2 regions of the Staphylococcus sp. CoH_129_LAB_1 genome follow, and region 2 is predicted to be linked to the other one. Evidence: riboswitches for the same ligand, from Rfam matches in the RefSeq annotation. Region 2 holds a riboswitch; the other holds the start of a gene.
The links. A riboswitch is a leader RNA that binds a small molecule or an ion and turns the genes downstream of it on or off. The one in region 2 is predicted to bind FMN.

Region 1: linked by a shared signal. The riboswitch ahead of ribD (bifunctional diaminohydroxyphosphoribosylaminopyrimidine deaminase/5-amino-6-(5-phosphoribosylamino)uracil reductase RibD) and the one ahead of AC2FB1_RS01305 (ECF transporter S component) in region 2 are both predicted to bind FMN.

Annotation. Positions count from the first base shown of each region.
Region 1 covers NZ_JBXWKZ010000051.1:167-5,436, forward strand. Annotated here, with positions in the region: gene ribH (6,7-dimethyl-8-ribityllumazine synthase) at 1-405, opposite strand, end outside; gene ribB (3,4-dihydroxy-2-butanone-4-phosphate synthase) at 418-1,602, opposite strand; gene ribE (riboflavin synthase) at 1,614-2,246, opposite strand; gene ribD (bifunctional diaminohydroxyphosphoribosylaminopyrimidine deaminase/5-amino-6-(5-phosphoribosylamino)uracil reductase RibD) at 2,253-3,296, opposite strand; FMN riboswitch at 3,420-3,555, opposite strand; gene AC2FB1_RS10890 (FAD/NAD(P)-binding protein) at 3,706-5,193, opposite strand.
Region 2 covers NZ_JBXWKZ010000002.1:91,162-103,794, forward strand. Annotated here, with positions in the region: gene cmk ((d)CMP kinase) at 63-719, opposite strand; gene AC2FB1_RS01275 (asparaginase) at 794-1,762, shown strand; gene ypdA (bacillithiol disulfide reductase YpdA) at 2,001-2,987, opposite strand; gene AC2FB1_RS01285 (LysM peptidoglycan-binding domain-containing protein) at 3,136-4,653, opposite strand; gene AC2FB1_RS01290 (RecQ family ATP-dependent DNA helicase) at 4,801-6,180, opposite strand; gene AC2FB1_RS01295 (helix-turn-helix domain-containing protein) at 6,161-7,126, opposite strand; gene AC2FB1_RS01300 (ferredoxin) at 7,222-7,470, shown strand; gene AC2FB1_RS01305 (ECF transporter S component) at 7,554-8,099, opposite strand; FMN riboswitch at 8,162-8,289, opposite strand; gene AC2FB1_RS01310 (ATP-binding protein) at 8,532-10,298, opposite strand; gene AC2FB1_RS01315 (response regulator) at 10,282-11,007, opposite strand; gene AC2FB1_RS01320 (pseudouridine synthase) at 11,206-11,943, opposite strand; gene scpB (SMC-Scp complex subunit ScpB) at 11,945-12,478, opposite strand; gene AC2FB1_RS01330 (segregation and condensation protein A) at 12,471-12,633, opposite strand, start outside.

The DNA of each region.
Region 1 (5,270 bases), on a different contig from region 2:
ACCTTTATTACCTGCTTTTGTACCTGCTCTTTCAACTGCTTGTTCAATACTTTCAGTTGTTAAAACACCAAAAATAACCGGTGTATTTGTAGCATCATTTGCTTTTGATACGCCTTTAGCCACTTCATTACAAACATAGTCATAATGCGATGTTGCACCTCTAATGACACAGCCTAAAGTAATCACTGCATCGTAATCATTTTTTTGTGCTAATTTTTTAGCAACAAGTGGAATTTCAAATGCACCTGGTACATATGCAACATCAATGTTGCCCTCTTCTACCCCATGTCTTACTAATGTATCTTTAGCTCCATCTAATAAACGATTAGTAATAAAATCATTAAATCTGCTCACTACTATTGCAACTTTTAAATCTGTACCGACTAATCTTCCTTCAAAATTCATTCTAAATTCCTCCTAAATAAGATGTCCCATTTTTAATTTTTTTGTTTCCATATAATGATGATTATATTCCGTTTCTGGCACAATAATTTCCGTACGATCTGCAACTTTTATACCATAATCTTCTAAGCTTTCAAATTTCTTAGGATTGTTACTTAGTAAATTAACTTGTTGAACATTAAAATATTTAAGAATTTGAGCAGCTATGTGATAATCTCTTAAGTCTTCATCGAAACCTAATGCTAAGTTTGCAGTGACAGTATCATGTCCTTGCTCAATTAACTCGTAAGCTTTTAGTTTATTAATTAAACCAATACCTCTACCCTCTTGCGGTAAATATATTATTAGTCCACCATGCTCATTTATATATCTCATTGCTGTTTCTAATTGAGCACCACAATCACATCGTTGGCTATGGAAGATATCACCTGTTAAACAAGCTGAATGTAGTCTTACATTTTCAGTTGCCCGTGGTTCTCCTTTACCAAGTACAACAATATCTTCATGCGTATATTGAGATTGAAAACCATACATTTTAAAATCGCCAATATCAGTTGGCATTTTTACAGTTGCTTTAAGTTCAATATCTTCATTTTCTTGTTTACGACGATAATCAATTAAACTTTCAATTGTAATCATTTTTAATTGATGGCGTTCTTTAAATTGCTGTAATTCATTACCTTTTGCCATTGTACCATCGTCATTCATAATCTCACAAATAACCCCAGCAGGTGCAGCACCAGTTAATTTAGCTAAATCTACAGCAGCTTCTGTATGTCCTGGTCTAACTAATACACCTTTATCTTTAGCTACTAAAGGAAATAAATGTCCTGGTCTATGGAAACTTTCCGGTTTAGAACCAGGATTAATTAACGCTTTAGCTGTGGCAGTACGATCAAATGCGCTAATTCCTGTAGTAGTAGAAATATGATCGATACTTACAGTAAAATTTGTACCATATTCATCTGTATTACCTTCAACCATATGTTTAAGATTTAGATGTTCAGCAATCTGTGAACTTATAGGAGCACAAATTAATCCACGCGCTTCTTTGGCCATATAGTTAATGGTATCATCTTTCATCCATTGAGTGATTGCTATTAAGTCACCTTCATTTTCGCGATTTTCGTCATCTACTACAATTATGCTATCGCCATTTCTTAAAGCTTCTAAAGCTTCTTCAATGCTATCGAATTTCATTTAAGCCCCTCCTAAAATCCATATGCTTTTAATTTATCAACTGATAAATCAGATTTATTTTTACCGACAATACTTTCAACATATTTAAACAATACATCTGTTTCAAGATGAACCTCATCGCCCATCTTTTTATTAGAAAGAATCGTTGAACGTCTTGTTTCGGGAATAAGATGGATATCAAAACTATGTTGATGCAAATCAAAAATTGTTAAACTTACACCATCCACAGTGATAGAACCTTGCTTAACCATTTGTTTGATTACCGAGTCAGACGCTTTAATAGATACAATACGTGAATTCGGCGTTTCATTTATATTTATAATTGTTCCTTTTGCATCTACATGACCTAATACGAAATGTCCTCCGAAACGTCCACTTCCAGACATAGCTCGCTCAAGATTGACTTCATCATTTTCATTAATATTAGCTAAATATGTTTTATTTTCAGTTCCTTTAATCACTTGGACAGAAAATTGGTTTTGTTTAAAATCAATAACTGTTAAACATGCACCATTTACACTTATAGAATCACCAATATGCATATCTTCTGTAATTTTTTGACATGAAATATCTAATGTCCTTACAGATTGTTGTGTGCGAATGTTCTTTACAGTACCTATTTCTTCAACGATACCTGTAAACATTTATCATCACTTCTTTCGCAATGTCATTTTAATATTTTGTTGAATAGACTCGGTAGAAATCACTTCAAATTGTGGCGCATCATCTAAATCAATAACATTATCAGTTTGATAAAATTGATTTTTTCCAATACCGCCTATTATTTTCGGGGCATAATAAATAATAAGATTGTCTAAATAATTAGATTGGAGAAATTCTGAAGTTATATGAGGTCCAGCTTCTACTAATAATTTGCCAACACCTCTTTGATACATATCAGTTAAAATAGATTTTAAATTACATTCTTCTAAATATATTATTTTTATATGATGCCTTGGACTTTTTAGTTCGTGATTTTCAGTGTAAATCCAAATTTCACTATCCTGATCGTGAAATATCTGTTTTGAAAAATCAATTTGACCTCGCTTAGATAATATAATTCTTATTGGATGTTTACCATCTTGAATACGTGTTGTATATTGTGGATTGTCCGCTTCAATTGTTTTATTACCAGTCAATACTGCATCATGAGTATGTCTTAAATGATACACATCTTGTTTAACTGCTTTATTCGTAATCCACTGGCTTTGTCCACTATCAGTCGCTTGTTTACCATCTAATGAAGTCGATATTTTAACTGTAATTTCAGGTATTTGACGTTGTTTAGCTTTAAAAAATTCTTCATACAAAGCAAAAGCTTCTTCTGAATATTGATATTCAACTTCAATACCTGCCTTTGCAAGAATGACATCTCCCTCAGAAGGCAACGTCGTATCTTTTACAGCGTAAATCACTTTACTAAGTCCATGTTCAATAATTTTATTCACACAAGGTGGTGTTGACCCATAATGTGTACAGGGTTCAAGAGAAATATAAATTGTGCCGCCCTTTGCTTTGTCTTGTGCCATGTCTAAAGCCTGAACTTCTGCATGTTTCTCTCCTTGCTTTAAATGTGCACCAAGACCCACAATACGCCCATCTTTTACAACAACTGAGCCAACAGGAGGATTAATTCCGGTTTGTCCTTCTACCATTTGTGCTAATTGAATTGCGTATTTCATAAATTCACTCAAATTATCACCTCTAAAAAAAACCCTATACCTGTTTCACAGGCATAGGGCATGTATATATACTTAAATAAGCGTACTACAATTTTTAAATTGTGCATGCTTATACACCATTCATTAATGATGTGTTGATTCTTTCTCCCATCCAGACTTTTACTGTCGGCTCTAGAGTCTCACTAGATCAGCCACTTAATAAACTTTAATTAAGTGGGTCGCAGGCTTTATCACTGCCGGTTGGGAATTACACCCTGCCCCGAAAGAATACGTATGAAATTATGATTAAATTTGAGTCATCGTAGTTTAATACTACATCTATCATATTACATTTATTTTTAGAAAATTACAAATAAAGAATTTCAATTAAATTTTTAAATTTAATTCTTAAAGTGATATTTATTCATTATTGTGTAAATCATTATGACGTATGATCAAATTCATTTTGAATTTTATATAAGTAATCAACCGCGCTCACTGCTTGATTGACAATCATTTTTACTCCATTACGTAATTTGTTTACTCCATTAGTGATTTGTCCAATAGCAATCACATTATTTAAAGTACCATACCTAGGACTAATCACCTGGTTCGTTTCGGGTATAATTTGAATTCCACCCATCGGATGGGATTGAATAATTTGTCGATTTTGAAGATTTAAAATAAATTGGTCATCTTCGTCTAAATCTTCCAAATGTGTTTTGGAACCTGTTGCATTAATAATAATATGATGTGGATACCATTGTTCGTCATTTTTAAATTTTAAATTAAATATGCCATCTTTATATTTCACATCTTCTAAATCTTTTCTAACCACTAATGAACCATCTTCTATTAATTGTATAATAAGTTTCGCAGTTCGTGGGGGCATAGGATTTGAGTTAAGTTGGATGATCTTAGTGAAACGTTTATCAAATTCGACTTGATCTTGACGACTAAAGCTATTCCAAATCCAATTTAAGTTTTCTTTGACATTCTCTATTAATGTTTGGAAAGTACCTATCTCATCTCGATGTTCTAAATCATAATTTAAATCTTTAATAGTATCTCCTGTTCGACGGTGAACCAATTTTTGTAAGTCAATACGATTTAAATCACATTCTTTTTTAAAAAGATTAAATGCTTTCTCTAATGGTACATTCCCAAAATGTTTATCTTTAATATCGTTAAATTTAGATTTAGTTAAATACTTAAATTCTATTTTTTTCATATTACCTCTTACACTAGGGAATTGAGCAGAACGACTGGTCATCGTAATTGGTAGTTTAGGATGATGAAAAGCTACATAACGTACTACATCTAAACTGGCTAATCCCGTACCAATAATAGCTATATCATCAGATTCTTGTACATCATCTAATGTATTGTATGTAGGGTAAGGAGTCTGAATATAACCTTTTATGCCTTTTAAATTATAAGGGTCATGATATGACAAAGTACCTATAGTTAAGAATATGTAATCGTATACTCGACAATTATTCATATCTTTATTAGTACAGACATAATATTTCAGAGTGGTTTCATCTATATTTGAATTAATAAAGACTTCTTGAACTGGTTGTTTAATGACTGTGAGATTGTCATATAATTTTTCATAATGTGATAAGTAAGATTTCATATAATGGCCAAAAACAAATCTGGGTAAATACTTTGGATCTTTAACCTTAAAATCAGATTGTGTTTGATACCATTTCCAAAATTCTTCATCATCATCTAAATTTAAACTCATATTTTTAGTAGGTAAGTTAATTAATAATTGACTACTATCATTTTGAAAAGGAACGCCCTGCCCCATATTAAATTCGTTATCGTAGACATCGACTTTTAATTGTTTAAAGTCTTTGTGTTTAACGAGTTGTCTAAGTACACTCACACCTGCTGTACCCATGCCTATAATTGCTACTCGCATATTTAATATCATCCTTTTTTATATTTGTATTAACTTGAATATTAACATATTATATCAATACGATTCTCGTCTTCAAA
Region 2 (12,633 bases):
TTAAAATAATTCGCTTATACTTTGATATTTTGACGAATTAAATTAAATAGCTATATACAAAATCATAGGTTACCTACTAATTTTAATATTTCTTCTGTTACTTCTTCTATAGTTTTACTCGTAGTATCTATTGTTATAGCATCTTCAGCTTTTCTTAAAGGTGAAATATCACGATTCATATCGTAGTGATCTCTTTCTTCAATCTCTTTTTTTAATTGACTTAAAGTTGAAGGAATCCCACGTAATTCATTTTCTTTTTGTCTTCTTTCAGCTCTTTCGTCTACAGAAGCAATCATATATACTTTTAACTCAGCATCTGGAAGAACTACGGTACCAATATCTCTACCATCCATAACAATTCCTTTTTTCATTGCTAATTCTTTTTGTTTTTTTACAGCATAAGTGCGTACAGGTTCTTTTGATGCAACATATGAAACATGCTTCGTGACATCATTTTCTCTTAGATAGTCTGTCACATCTTCTTCGTCTAAAATAATTCGTTGTCCTTTTGATGGATTGTAAGTTAATTCTAAAGTAGTATGGTTAATTAAGTTTTGAAAATCTTCAGGAGCACCTTGCTTTAAAAATTTATACGTTATTGCACGATACATTGCACCTGTATCGACATAAATCATTGATAATTTACTAGCTACTTGTCTTGCAATTGTACTTTTCCCAGCAGCAGCAGGACCATCTAATGCAATATTAATTGACTTCATAAAATTTTCCTTTCTTGTTGTTTTATCTGTATTATTTTATCATAAATATGTATTTTAAAAATAGGAGGAGTTTAATGAAACAGATACTTGTTATTCATACAGGTGGAACAATTAGTATGTCACAAAATCAACTAAATCAAGTTGTTACGAATGATATCAATCCTATTTCATTGCATAAAACCATTATAGGTCAATATGCAAGTGTAGAAGAAATTAGCCCCTTTAATGTTCCATCACCACACATCACACTTTCTCATGTTATAAAGTTAAAAGACATTATTATTAAAGAATTTTCTAAAAATCATTATGATGGATGTGTTATTACACATGGAACAGATACATTAGAAGAGACTGCTTTTTTGCTTGATTTAACAATAGATATAAGTCAACCTATCGTTATAACAGGTGCAATGCGTTCATCAAACGAAATCGGCTCAGATGGACTATATAACTTTATTTCAGCAATTAGAGTTGCAACATCAGCAGATGCTTCTGATAAAGGCGTGATGGTCGTATTTAATGACGAAATACATACTGCGAGAAATGTTACTAAAACACATACTTCGAATATCAATACATTTCAAAGTCCTAATCAAGGTCCTTTAGGTATTTTAACTAAAGAGCGTGTTCAATTTTATAACTTTCCATACAGACAAAAAGTATTTCCAAGAATAGATGAAAATCTAAATGTGCCTTTAATCAAAGCGTATATGGGAATGACTGATGAAGTTTTAGAATTTTACGCTCAACATAATGTTCAAGGTATTATTATTGAAGCGTTAGGTCAAGGTAATTTACCTCCAAGTTGTTTAAAAGGTATTAAACTATGTATACAAAAGGAGATTCCTATCGTACTTGTATCTCGCTCATTTAATGGCATTGTAAGTCCAATTTATGATTATGAAGGTGGAGGATTCCGATTAGCTGAAGAGGGTCTTATTTTTTCAAACGGATTAAATGGTCCTAAGGCAAGATTAAAACTTTTAATTGGTTTAAGTAATCATATGAATCACAAAGAATTGAAAGAATACTTTGAAGCTTAAATAGAGAATCGGATAGAATTTAGTTTAAATCTATTGTCCTATTCTAGTTACGAATCACAAACTACTTTTGACATAGACTTTGTTTATAAAAGTTTCTCAATATTGAAATCACGGTACTAGTATTGAAAAACCTAGATACAAAACTATTTTTAATTTAGCCATCGACTGTCAACATATAAAAATAGCCTAAGACAACTTTCATTATGTCTTAGGCTATTTTTATTGAAATAAATGAAGTTTAACTTTCTAATGGAGTTTGTTTTTTTCTTAAAATACTTTGAGCAATAATACCACCGTGATATTTACCATTTTCAATGAAAATAGAATTATTATCATTACCAGCTGCTATAACACCAGCAATATAACAATTTTCTACGTTTGTTTCATACGTTTCTTTATTGTAAATTGGAGCTGTTCCAAATTCATTAGTATGAATCTCTATACCAATAGATTGTAAAAACTCATAATCTGGATGATAACCAATCATTGCAAAAATAAAGTCATTTGGAATCGTTACAGATACACCATTTTTTTCATAAGTTACTGATTGTTGAGTGATTTCAGTAACATTTGCATCAAATTCCATGTCGATTTTTTCATGGTTAACTAAAGATTCAAAATTCGGTAAAATCCAAGGTTTAATTGCTGCTGAATACCGATCTCCGCGATATAATACAGTTACATTTGCTCCAGCTTTTTCCAATTCTAATGCGGCATCTACTGCAGAGTTCTTGCCTCCAATAACTACCACATCTTGATTAAAATATGGATGTGCTTCTTTAAAGTAGTGTTTAACCTTAGATAAATCTGCACCTTTGACATCTAAAGTATTATGTTGACCGTAATAACCAGTTGCAACTGTTAAAAATTTACATTCATAAACGTCTTTTGTTGTTGTGATTGTAAATTTATTTCCAATTTTTTTAACTGTTAATACTTCTTCAAAAGGATGTATATTCAAATTGTGGAATTTTACTACTTCTCTATAATAGACAAGTGCTTGATTACGACGAGGTTTACTTTCCTCAACAATAAATGGTACATCTCCAATACTTAATTTATCACTGGATGAGAAAAAAGTTTGATGCGTAGGATAATGATAAATTGCATCTACAATATTACCTTTTTCAATAACTAAGGTGTCTATGCCTTTTTTCTTCTGTTCAATTGCTGCACTTAAACCACATGGGCCTCCACCAATAATAATACTTTCAATTGTTTGCATATTTAATGGCCTCCTTTAATCACTTTCATATTATATCAGTTTAAGGATATATTTCTAAATAAAAATATTTACGTTTTTATTTAGTTATCTTTAAGTAAACAAAAAAGATACACCTTTTTAGGTGTACCTTTATTTATAAATTCAACTATTATTGAGGAATAACTAATTTTTGTCCATTTACAATATTGTTACTAGTTAAACCATTAGCACGTTTTAATTTATTTACATTTTCAATTGTACCTTCACCGTAGTATTGAATTGCAATACGGTATAAATTGTCATTACCAGATACTACGTGAGTTTGTTGACCAGCACTATTACTTGATTGTGTGCTATTTTGAGTTGATTGAGAATCTGAGTTATTGTCTGAACTTGATGAATTGTTATCTATATTAGATTTATTGTTAACATTTTCAGATGTTGCGCTTTCAGTAGAATTTTGGTCTGAAGTGTTATTTTCTGAAGTAGATGATCCATTTGACTCATTACTATCATTTTTAGCACTATTATCTGATTCACTCGATTTATCTTCTTTTGTTGCTGCTGATTCACTCGATTTATCTTCTTTTGTTGCTGCTGATTCACTCGATTTATCTTCTTTTGTTGCTGCTGATTCATTTGATTTATCTTTTTCATCTGTAGCTTTGTCTTTAGATTTATCTGTGTTTGCAGTTTGTTCTGTTTTATTATCTGTAGTGCTACTGTTTTTATCTTTGTCATCATTATTTAGATACATGCCAATAAAAATAGCTAAAGCAGCTAAAATAAGTAATAAAGCTATTAGTGGAAGTAAAATTCCCATTAAACCACGTTTTTTCTTTCCATCATGAGCTTGGAAACCATCATTCTCTTCATAATCATGATGGTTATCTTCATGATTATGCTTGTCACCATTATGATCGTTTAAATTGTTATGTTCATCATGATGTTTATGTTTAGAAGCGGCAGCACCAGCAGCACCTACTCCAGCAGCACCAGCACCAATTGCAGCAGCTTTTTTACCTTTATTTCCTTTTTTTCTATTTTGCTTATTATCTAGTTCATCATTATGTTCGTCATGCCCATTGTCACGTTGAACACTTCTATTTTCGCTATCCTTATAATTTTCATTATCATGACGATGCACGTCATCATTAGGATAATCATTTTTCTTACGATTATTTTTATGTTTTTTATTACGTGATGCTTTTGCTCCAACAGCTCCTGCAGCAGTAGCCCCCCCAGCTATCGTTGCATTTTTTCCAATTTTTGAATGATGATCTTGATGTCCATCCTCATCTTGATCAAAATCACGATGACGACGATGGTCACTATTCATTTTATCATCATTAATATGCTTATCGTCATAACCATGACTTGATTGAGTTTGGAAATCACGATCATTGTCTTTATGTACTTTTTCAAATGTATCTTCGTCATAACGATCATCTAATGAGCCTTCTTCATAATCATTAACTTGATCATTAAATTTCTTGTTACGACTAGAAGATTGGTTTCTTCTTCTTTGTCGTCTTTGTGCATTTCTTGGTGGAAACTGTTGATCAGTTTCATTGTTAAGATTGTCTATTTCATCATTGGTTTCATTATTTAAACGATCGAATTGATCGTCTGAATCTATCGATTGTCGGTTTTTTTCAAAATCATCCTTAAAATTATCTCTAGACACAGTCAACATCCTCTCTTTTTCTTATTTTAATCGTTACATTATTTATACCCAAGTAATGCATAAATATGTATCGTTTTTTAAATTTCTTATAAATCATTTTATAATTTAATTATATCCTGTATAAAATATTTTAGTAAAGTATAGTCACTAAACTCTAAATAAATTTTTGATTTTTTCATTGAAATTAAATGGTCGTTTAACTTTTTTTCTGTTGTAACACTCAATTTTACTTAAATCTGAATCATTGTCACAACATTCATTAGGTTGTTTAGGATATTCTCCAAAAAACTCAAGTAAAAATTTTCTTCTACATTGATCTATATGAGTATAACCTATTATTCTTTGAAAACCAGCTTGTTTACGTACAAATGATGTGTTAAAAATATGTTTCAAATCCTTAAATGAATAATTTTGATGTAATATTGTCAAAATTTCTTCTTTGTTGGGTGGAAGGAATACACCTAACTCAAAAGCTTCTACATCTTCTGTTATGATAGCATCACTAAATAACAATGTCTCTAGAATGTAAGCATCGTCTGGTTGATATAGACTAATCGCTTGGCTTTTTTCTCCATCTCTTCCAGCTCTTCCAATTTCTTGTAAATAATTTGAAGGACTAGATGATAAATGAAAATGAATTACTGTACGAATGTCTTTTTTATTAACGCCCATTCCAAAAGCACTAGTAGCTACAATAACTGGAATAAAGTTATTAATAAATTGATTTTGAACAGTTTGACGTTCTTGATAAGATAAATCTCCGTGATAAATACCAGTTAAATATCCATGCTGATAAATGAGTTTTGCGAGTTGTAAGCATATCTTCTTAGATGACACATAAATAATTGTAGGGCCTGAAGATTCAATGAATTCCAATAACCATTTTATTTTTTCGTCGTCATTATTAAAATTAAAATGTGATAATGAAATGTTTTCACGATTCATAGTAGTTTGTATAGTGTTTAATTTAACTTTTAAAATATGTTCTAAATCACTTGTTAAATGTGGAGGTGCAGTAGCGGTTAATGCTAAGATAGTCGCAGATTTAAAATGATGCGTGATTTGACCAATAAGTGCATAATGTGGCCTAAAATCATAACCCCACTCTGATAAACAATGTGCTTCATCTAAAACAACTAAACCAAATGGTATATTTTTAATTAAATTGAAATGGTGAGATTGAAGAATAAATTCGGGACTTAAAAATATAAAACGACTTTGGTTTAATAAATTGATATTTTCTTTTCTTTCTTGTTCATCCATACCTGAATGAATACATATGACTTTACGTTCACCCTGTGATTTAAGTTGCATCACTTGGTCATCCATTAAAGAAATTAATGGTGAAATAATGAGAGTAGGTTTTTTTTGAATATAGGTTGGAAATTGATAGCATAGGCTTTTTCCACTACCTGTTGGCAAAACCCCGAGTGTATGCTCGCCTTGTAACACACTCTCTATAACTTCTTTCTGACCTGGATGGAAAGTTTCATATCCAAACCATTGTTTAAGATTGTCTTCTAACATTTATTTCACCTCTTTCTATTCCAACAATCATTAGTTTAATTTCAAAGTATGACAAATTATCAAATTCTTTTTTATATACTTTTAATCTTTCTCCTTTATGTTCTACATAGTAGTTAGTAAATTGAAACATATCTTTTTTATCTACATAATTTTCGTAATTTTTTTCATAACCTTTAATAAATAATTCTAATATATGATCTTCTATTGTATTGAGTTTAACATTTTGTGCAATTGCGATTTCATTCAAACTTAGACCTTGATGAAGATATTGTTGTGTAATAGATGTTTTATTTAATAATGATGAAAGAATAATACATTTAGATAATATAGGATAACGTTGTTTATCTTCAATTTCACTTCCCAATGTGACTAAATTATTAAGTTCTAAAGTATATAATTTTGCAATGGAAATATTCTCTATCAAACTCACCTGTTGTCTTGTATACATAGGTTCATCATAACCTTGTAGATAATAATGAAGGTAACACTTACTATCATTATTTAAACTGATTGCTTGAAATAAATCAGTCACTTCTTTTTCAAAATCCTTTACTAAATCATTTTCAAGAATATGACTATAAATTTTTTTCACTCTATTTTGAATAAAAACTTGTTGATTTATTGGTACAAAGTTAAGTTGGTGATGAAGATATTGAGAAATTGTCTGAATTAATAATTGAATACATTTAAAAGTATTGTTTAAACTGTCATAAGTAAAACGAGGATGAATCTTAATATTTAATTTTTCTATATCATTTTTATTCAAAAGTCGTTCAAATGTCTGATATTTTAATTTAGGTAAACTATGATATAATGATAAAAGTTGTTGAGAGCTCGCATCAAAAAACGTTTGATGTGACTTTTTTCCACTTAAAATATTATATATACTTTTATTAGTTTTATAATTGAATGAGTGATGTTTAACATAACTAATCATTTCTTGCATGAGTGAACTCCTCTTTTATAGAACTTTTTATCTAGAATATAATAAATTTATTTATTATAACTAGTGTAGCATTTTTATCAAAGGAGGCGAATAAAATGGCAAAGTACACAATCGTTGATATGGATACATGCATTGCTTGTGGTGCTTGTGGCGCTGCTGCACCAGATATTTACGATTATGATGACGAAGGTATTGCTTTCGTAATCCTTGACGATAATCAAGGTACTGCAGAAGTACCAGAAGAATTATATGAAGATATGGAAGATGCTCTTGAAGGTTGTCCAACTGATTCAATTAAAATTGAAGAAGAACCTTTTGACGGGGATGCCTTAAAGTTTGAATAAACTCGTAAATAAAATTGTATTAACACAATTATAATATAAAACCTCCGACAAATCCTATTAAGAAGGTAGCGGAGGTTTTAATTTTATTTCAATACTTTTTTTAAACGTCGATATAGCAAAATAAAGATAATGGAAATTACACATCCTTTAATAATATTAAAAGGAATAATACCAGATAAAACGATTACTTTTAAATTATTAAATACGTCGCCAAGGTTAAATATCATGCCATATAAAGGTAGTAAGACAAAATAATTTAAAATACTTAAAACTATAGTCATAGTAATAGTGCCAGCAACTAATCCGATAATTAAGGAATGACGAGATGAACTTTGTTTACGATGACTAACATAATAGGCTATTAGTAAAAAACTAGCTCCAGCTAAAAAGTTTGCCACTGGGCCAACAGGATCACCAATATTAAATAAGAAATTTAATATATTTTTAATTAATGCTACAAGAAGACCTGATACGGGCCCAAAAATAAAAGTAGCTAATAAAGTCGGTACATCACTAAAATCTAATGTTAAGTATGGAGGTAAAAACGGTAATGGGAATTTTAAAAATGTTAATATAAATGCAATTGCACTCAACATACTTATGGTAATTAAACGTTTATTTTGTTGCATATTCAATTTTCTCCTTCCATTCATCTTACTAAGAATTGGAGGATACTTTTGCACAACAAAACCTCCATCTTCTCCCCTCCAGACTTTACTGTCGGCTTCAGATTTCCACTGAATCAGCCACTTCTATTGAAGCGGGTCGCAGGCTTAAATTACTGCCGGTTGGGAATTACACCCTACCCCGAAGATGAATTACGAATTTATCATTTAAAATTAATATTACATGAATAAATATTTCATTGCAATATCTTTGTTTATTTATAAAGATGATAACCATTAGCATCCGTTTAATCGACTATTTTTATTTTAAAATGAAATGAGACATTCCATTTTAAGAAGTATAAATAAAAAAACTCTCCAAAGTTTTCTTAAACTTTGAAGAGAGTAAATCTAAATTGTCTTTTGAATATTTATTTCAGCTTTATTAAAGATTAATTATTTATTATCTACAGTAGGTCTAGGTAATTTGATAATAAAGGTTGTACCTTCATTCACAGTACTCTCTACAGAAATAATTCCACCATGTTCTTGAATAATCATTTTACAAATAAATAATCCCAAACCAGTACCTTGTTTACCTCTAGTTCTAGAAGCTTCTACTTTATAAAACCGATCAAATACATGATCAAGATGTTCAGGAGAAATGCCGCTACCTGTATCTTTTATATTTAAAATTTGATATTGACTATCTCTATCAGCAGTAATCTTAATTGAATCTCCAGGGTGTGTATAACGTGTTGCATTATCAATTAAATTTGTGAGCACTTGATCAATTCTATCAGCATCATAATTCCATAAATCATCTTCATTAATATTTGGTAATAAATCTATGTTTAGTTCTAAATCTTGAGCTTGCTGTCGATATTTAAGTTGTATTTTACGTAACAGTGGCATTATAGGTTGTACTTCTTTGTTGATAGTTAACCCTTCAGCATCCATTCTTGCAACATTTAAAAGTTCGTTGACAAGACGATTAAGTCTTTTCGTTTCATCTAATACTATTGATAGTGATTCTTTGATTTCATTAGGTTCAGTAACAATGCCATCGACTATCGATTCAGTATAACCTTGTAATAATGAAATCGGTGTACGTAATTCATGGGAGACATTAGCGATAAAGTCTTTCTTCATTTGATCAAGGTTATGTTCATTTGTCATATCTCTTATGATAATTACAATACCACTACGACCATCTTGTTGAATACGATCAATATAGCTCATTATAAATACGTAATATTTAGAGTTAATTGTATACTCATTAAATTCTGTGCCTTTTGAACAAAATGTATCATTTATTTGACTTTTAATTTCTGAATAAATAGATGTATCGATTGTCGGTAGTATTTGGTCTGCCATTTTATTAGATAAAATTATTTCACTTTTATCATTTAAACCTACTACGCCTTCGACCATAGAATTAAATAAACGATCACGAATATTTTTTTGAGTAGATAAAGCTTCAATGTGTTCTTGAATTTTATAACTCATATTGTTAAAAGTATACGAAAGTTCACCAATTTCATCTTTAGTATTTACTGTCGCTTTTTGAGAATAATCTCCATTTGATACATTAATTGCTTGTGTACTGAGTTGTCTAAGTGGCTTAGTAATACGGTTAGATAAAAAGAATGCGAAAATTGTTGAAACAATTAAAAATACAATTGCAGTAATTAAAATAATAATTGTAATAGCATTATTAGTATCTTCTATTGTTTTTAAATCTTGATATATAAATACTCCACTAAATTTGGCATGCTTACGATCTTGAGATTGCATTGGATATCCTAAAAGAATATAAGAATGAGACGATCCTTTTTCACTTATTGTGACATTTTGTGTAGCGGACTTTCCTGTATTAAATACTTTATTGAAGTTGTCATTGTTTTGAATTTCTTTTAACATTCTTTTTTTAAGTGGATTATATGTTTTTTCTGCTGACATACTTTTATTAGACATTATAATAACGCCACCTGTACCATCAATCAATTCCTGACTATGTTGTATAGCAAGTGACTTATTATCAGCTTTTTCAACAAGATGACTTATTCGTGAAGCATCTTCTCTTATAGCGTTTTCTGTTTGTTGGGTGTAATAGTATTGAATAAATGTAATTAATGCTGCACTTAATAAAATTAAAACTGTCGTTACTATAAATATTATAGTTAACCACAGTTTTATAACAACACTATTTAGTCGATTCATCATTTATATTGACCTCAAATTTGTAACCGACACCCCAAACGGTTTGAATCATATGCGCAGCTTCTTCAGAAACTCGATTTAATTTTTCTCTTAAACGTTTAACATGTGTGTCTACAGTTCTTAGATCACCATAAAATTCATAATGCCAAACTTCTTTTAATAATTGTTCGCGATCGAATACTTTATTAGGTGTTTTCGCTAAGTATATTAATAACTCATATTCTTTTGGAGTTAAATTCACTTGTTGCTGATCCGCTAATACACGATGTGCATCATTATCAATAGTAAGATGATTAAACTCAATAACATCTCTTGCATGTGGCTCACGTTGCTCTGGTTTAGATGTTTGGGTTCTACGTAGTAATGCTTTTACTCTTAATACTACTTCTCGAGGAGAAAAAGGCTTCACTATATAATCATCTGCACCTGATTCGAATCCTTCTACACGATTTGTCTCTTCACCTTTAGCTGTAAGCATAATGATAGGTGTATCTTTATGTTCACGTAATTTGGATGACATTTCAATACCGTCCATTTCAGGCAACATTAAATCTAAAAGAATGCACGCATAGTCATTTTCCATAGCAAGTTCATATGCTTTCTTACCATCACTTGCTTCATGGATAGTAAACGATTCTCTTTCTAAGTAAAGTTTTAGTAATCTTCTGATTCTATCTTCATCGTCTACAATTAATATTTCATTCGTCATTACAATATACCTCCTACACATGCTCTATACCTTATTGATTATAGCATATTCACTGTATTAAAGCTTTCTATTAAATTTACTTAACAAATTTACTTTTCTGTCATAAAATTTATGATTCAATATTACAATGAATAAATTAATAAAAGAATTCACATTATAATTGAGAAAACAATTTAGCGATGTTTAAGTTACCTCGAATTAATTACCATTTTCAGCCATATGTCTTAATGTTTTCACCTCATGAGGAGTTAATACTCTACCTTCTCCTGCATTTAAACCTTTTAAATTAAGATTTCCAAACTCAATTCGTGTTAATTTATCAACAGTATGATTAAAATGTTCAAACATACGTCTGACCTGTCTATTTCTACCTTCACTAATAGTTATTTCAACAAGAGTAGTATTTTTTTCTTTATTTTGATTTTTAATTTTAACTTGAGCAGGTTGTGTAAAACCGTCCTCTAATTCAATACCTTGTTCTAATGCTTTAACTTCATCTCTCATTAAATAGCCTTTTAACTTAGCAACATATTTTTTTTGAATATGATATCTAGGATGAGTCATAAGATTAGTAAATTCACCATCGTTTGTAAGTAATAATAATCCTGAAGTATCATAGTCTAATCGTCCAACTGGATAGATTCTTGCTTCTAAATCTTTAAAATAATCTGTTACAACAGTTCTACCTCTATCATCTGAAACGCTAGTAATGACTTGAGTTGGTTTATAGAACAAAATATAAATTTTATCTTCTTGCTCAATTTTAATTCCTTCGACTTCAACAGTATCTGAAGATTTCACCTTCGTACCGAGTTCAGTAATTACTTGACCATTCACTTTCACTTTACCTTCTGTTATTAAAGTTTCTGCTTTTCTTCGAGATGTATATCCACTGTTAGCAATTCGTTTTTGAAGTCTTTCTAAATTTTTATTCATTCTATTTCTCCTTTTGATCTGTAAGTGTACTAAAGAAATTTTCAATTTCTTCATTATCCTCTTCAGTAGATGGTAATTCTTCTAATGATTTAATCCCAAACACATTTAAAAATAAATTAGTAGTAATGAGTAAATGACTACGAGATTTCTCTGTGTCTTTTGCTTCAATAAGTCCTCTAGCAATTAATGTTCTTACTGCGCCATCAGAATTAATTCCTCTTGTTACTTCGATATCACTTCTAGTTAATGGTTGATTATAAGCAATAATCGACAGCGTCTCCATAGCTGCTTGAGATAATTTCATGTGCGCTTTTTGATCCACAAGTGCTTCGATAAAAGGTGCACTCTCTTTTTTAGAGGTTAACATATAAATGGAACCATATCTTTGTATTTCAAGACCTTTTGAATGATATGTCGAAATTAATTGATCAAGTTCATCTAAATCTATCTTTAAAATATCTGCAAGCTGACGCGCTTCGAGTCCTTCGTCGCCTACAGTAAATAATAAAGACTCTATAATTCCAATGTTATCCAATAGAATAGTTCACTCCTCTAATGATATTAATGTCTTCAAAATTATTTGACTGTTCTATATTAATAAGACCTACTTTAGACATTTCTAGTATTGCTAAAAAATGTGTAACGATTTTACTCACAGATTCATCAAAGTTAAATAGACTAAAAAAGCTG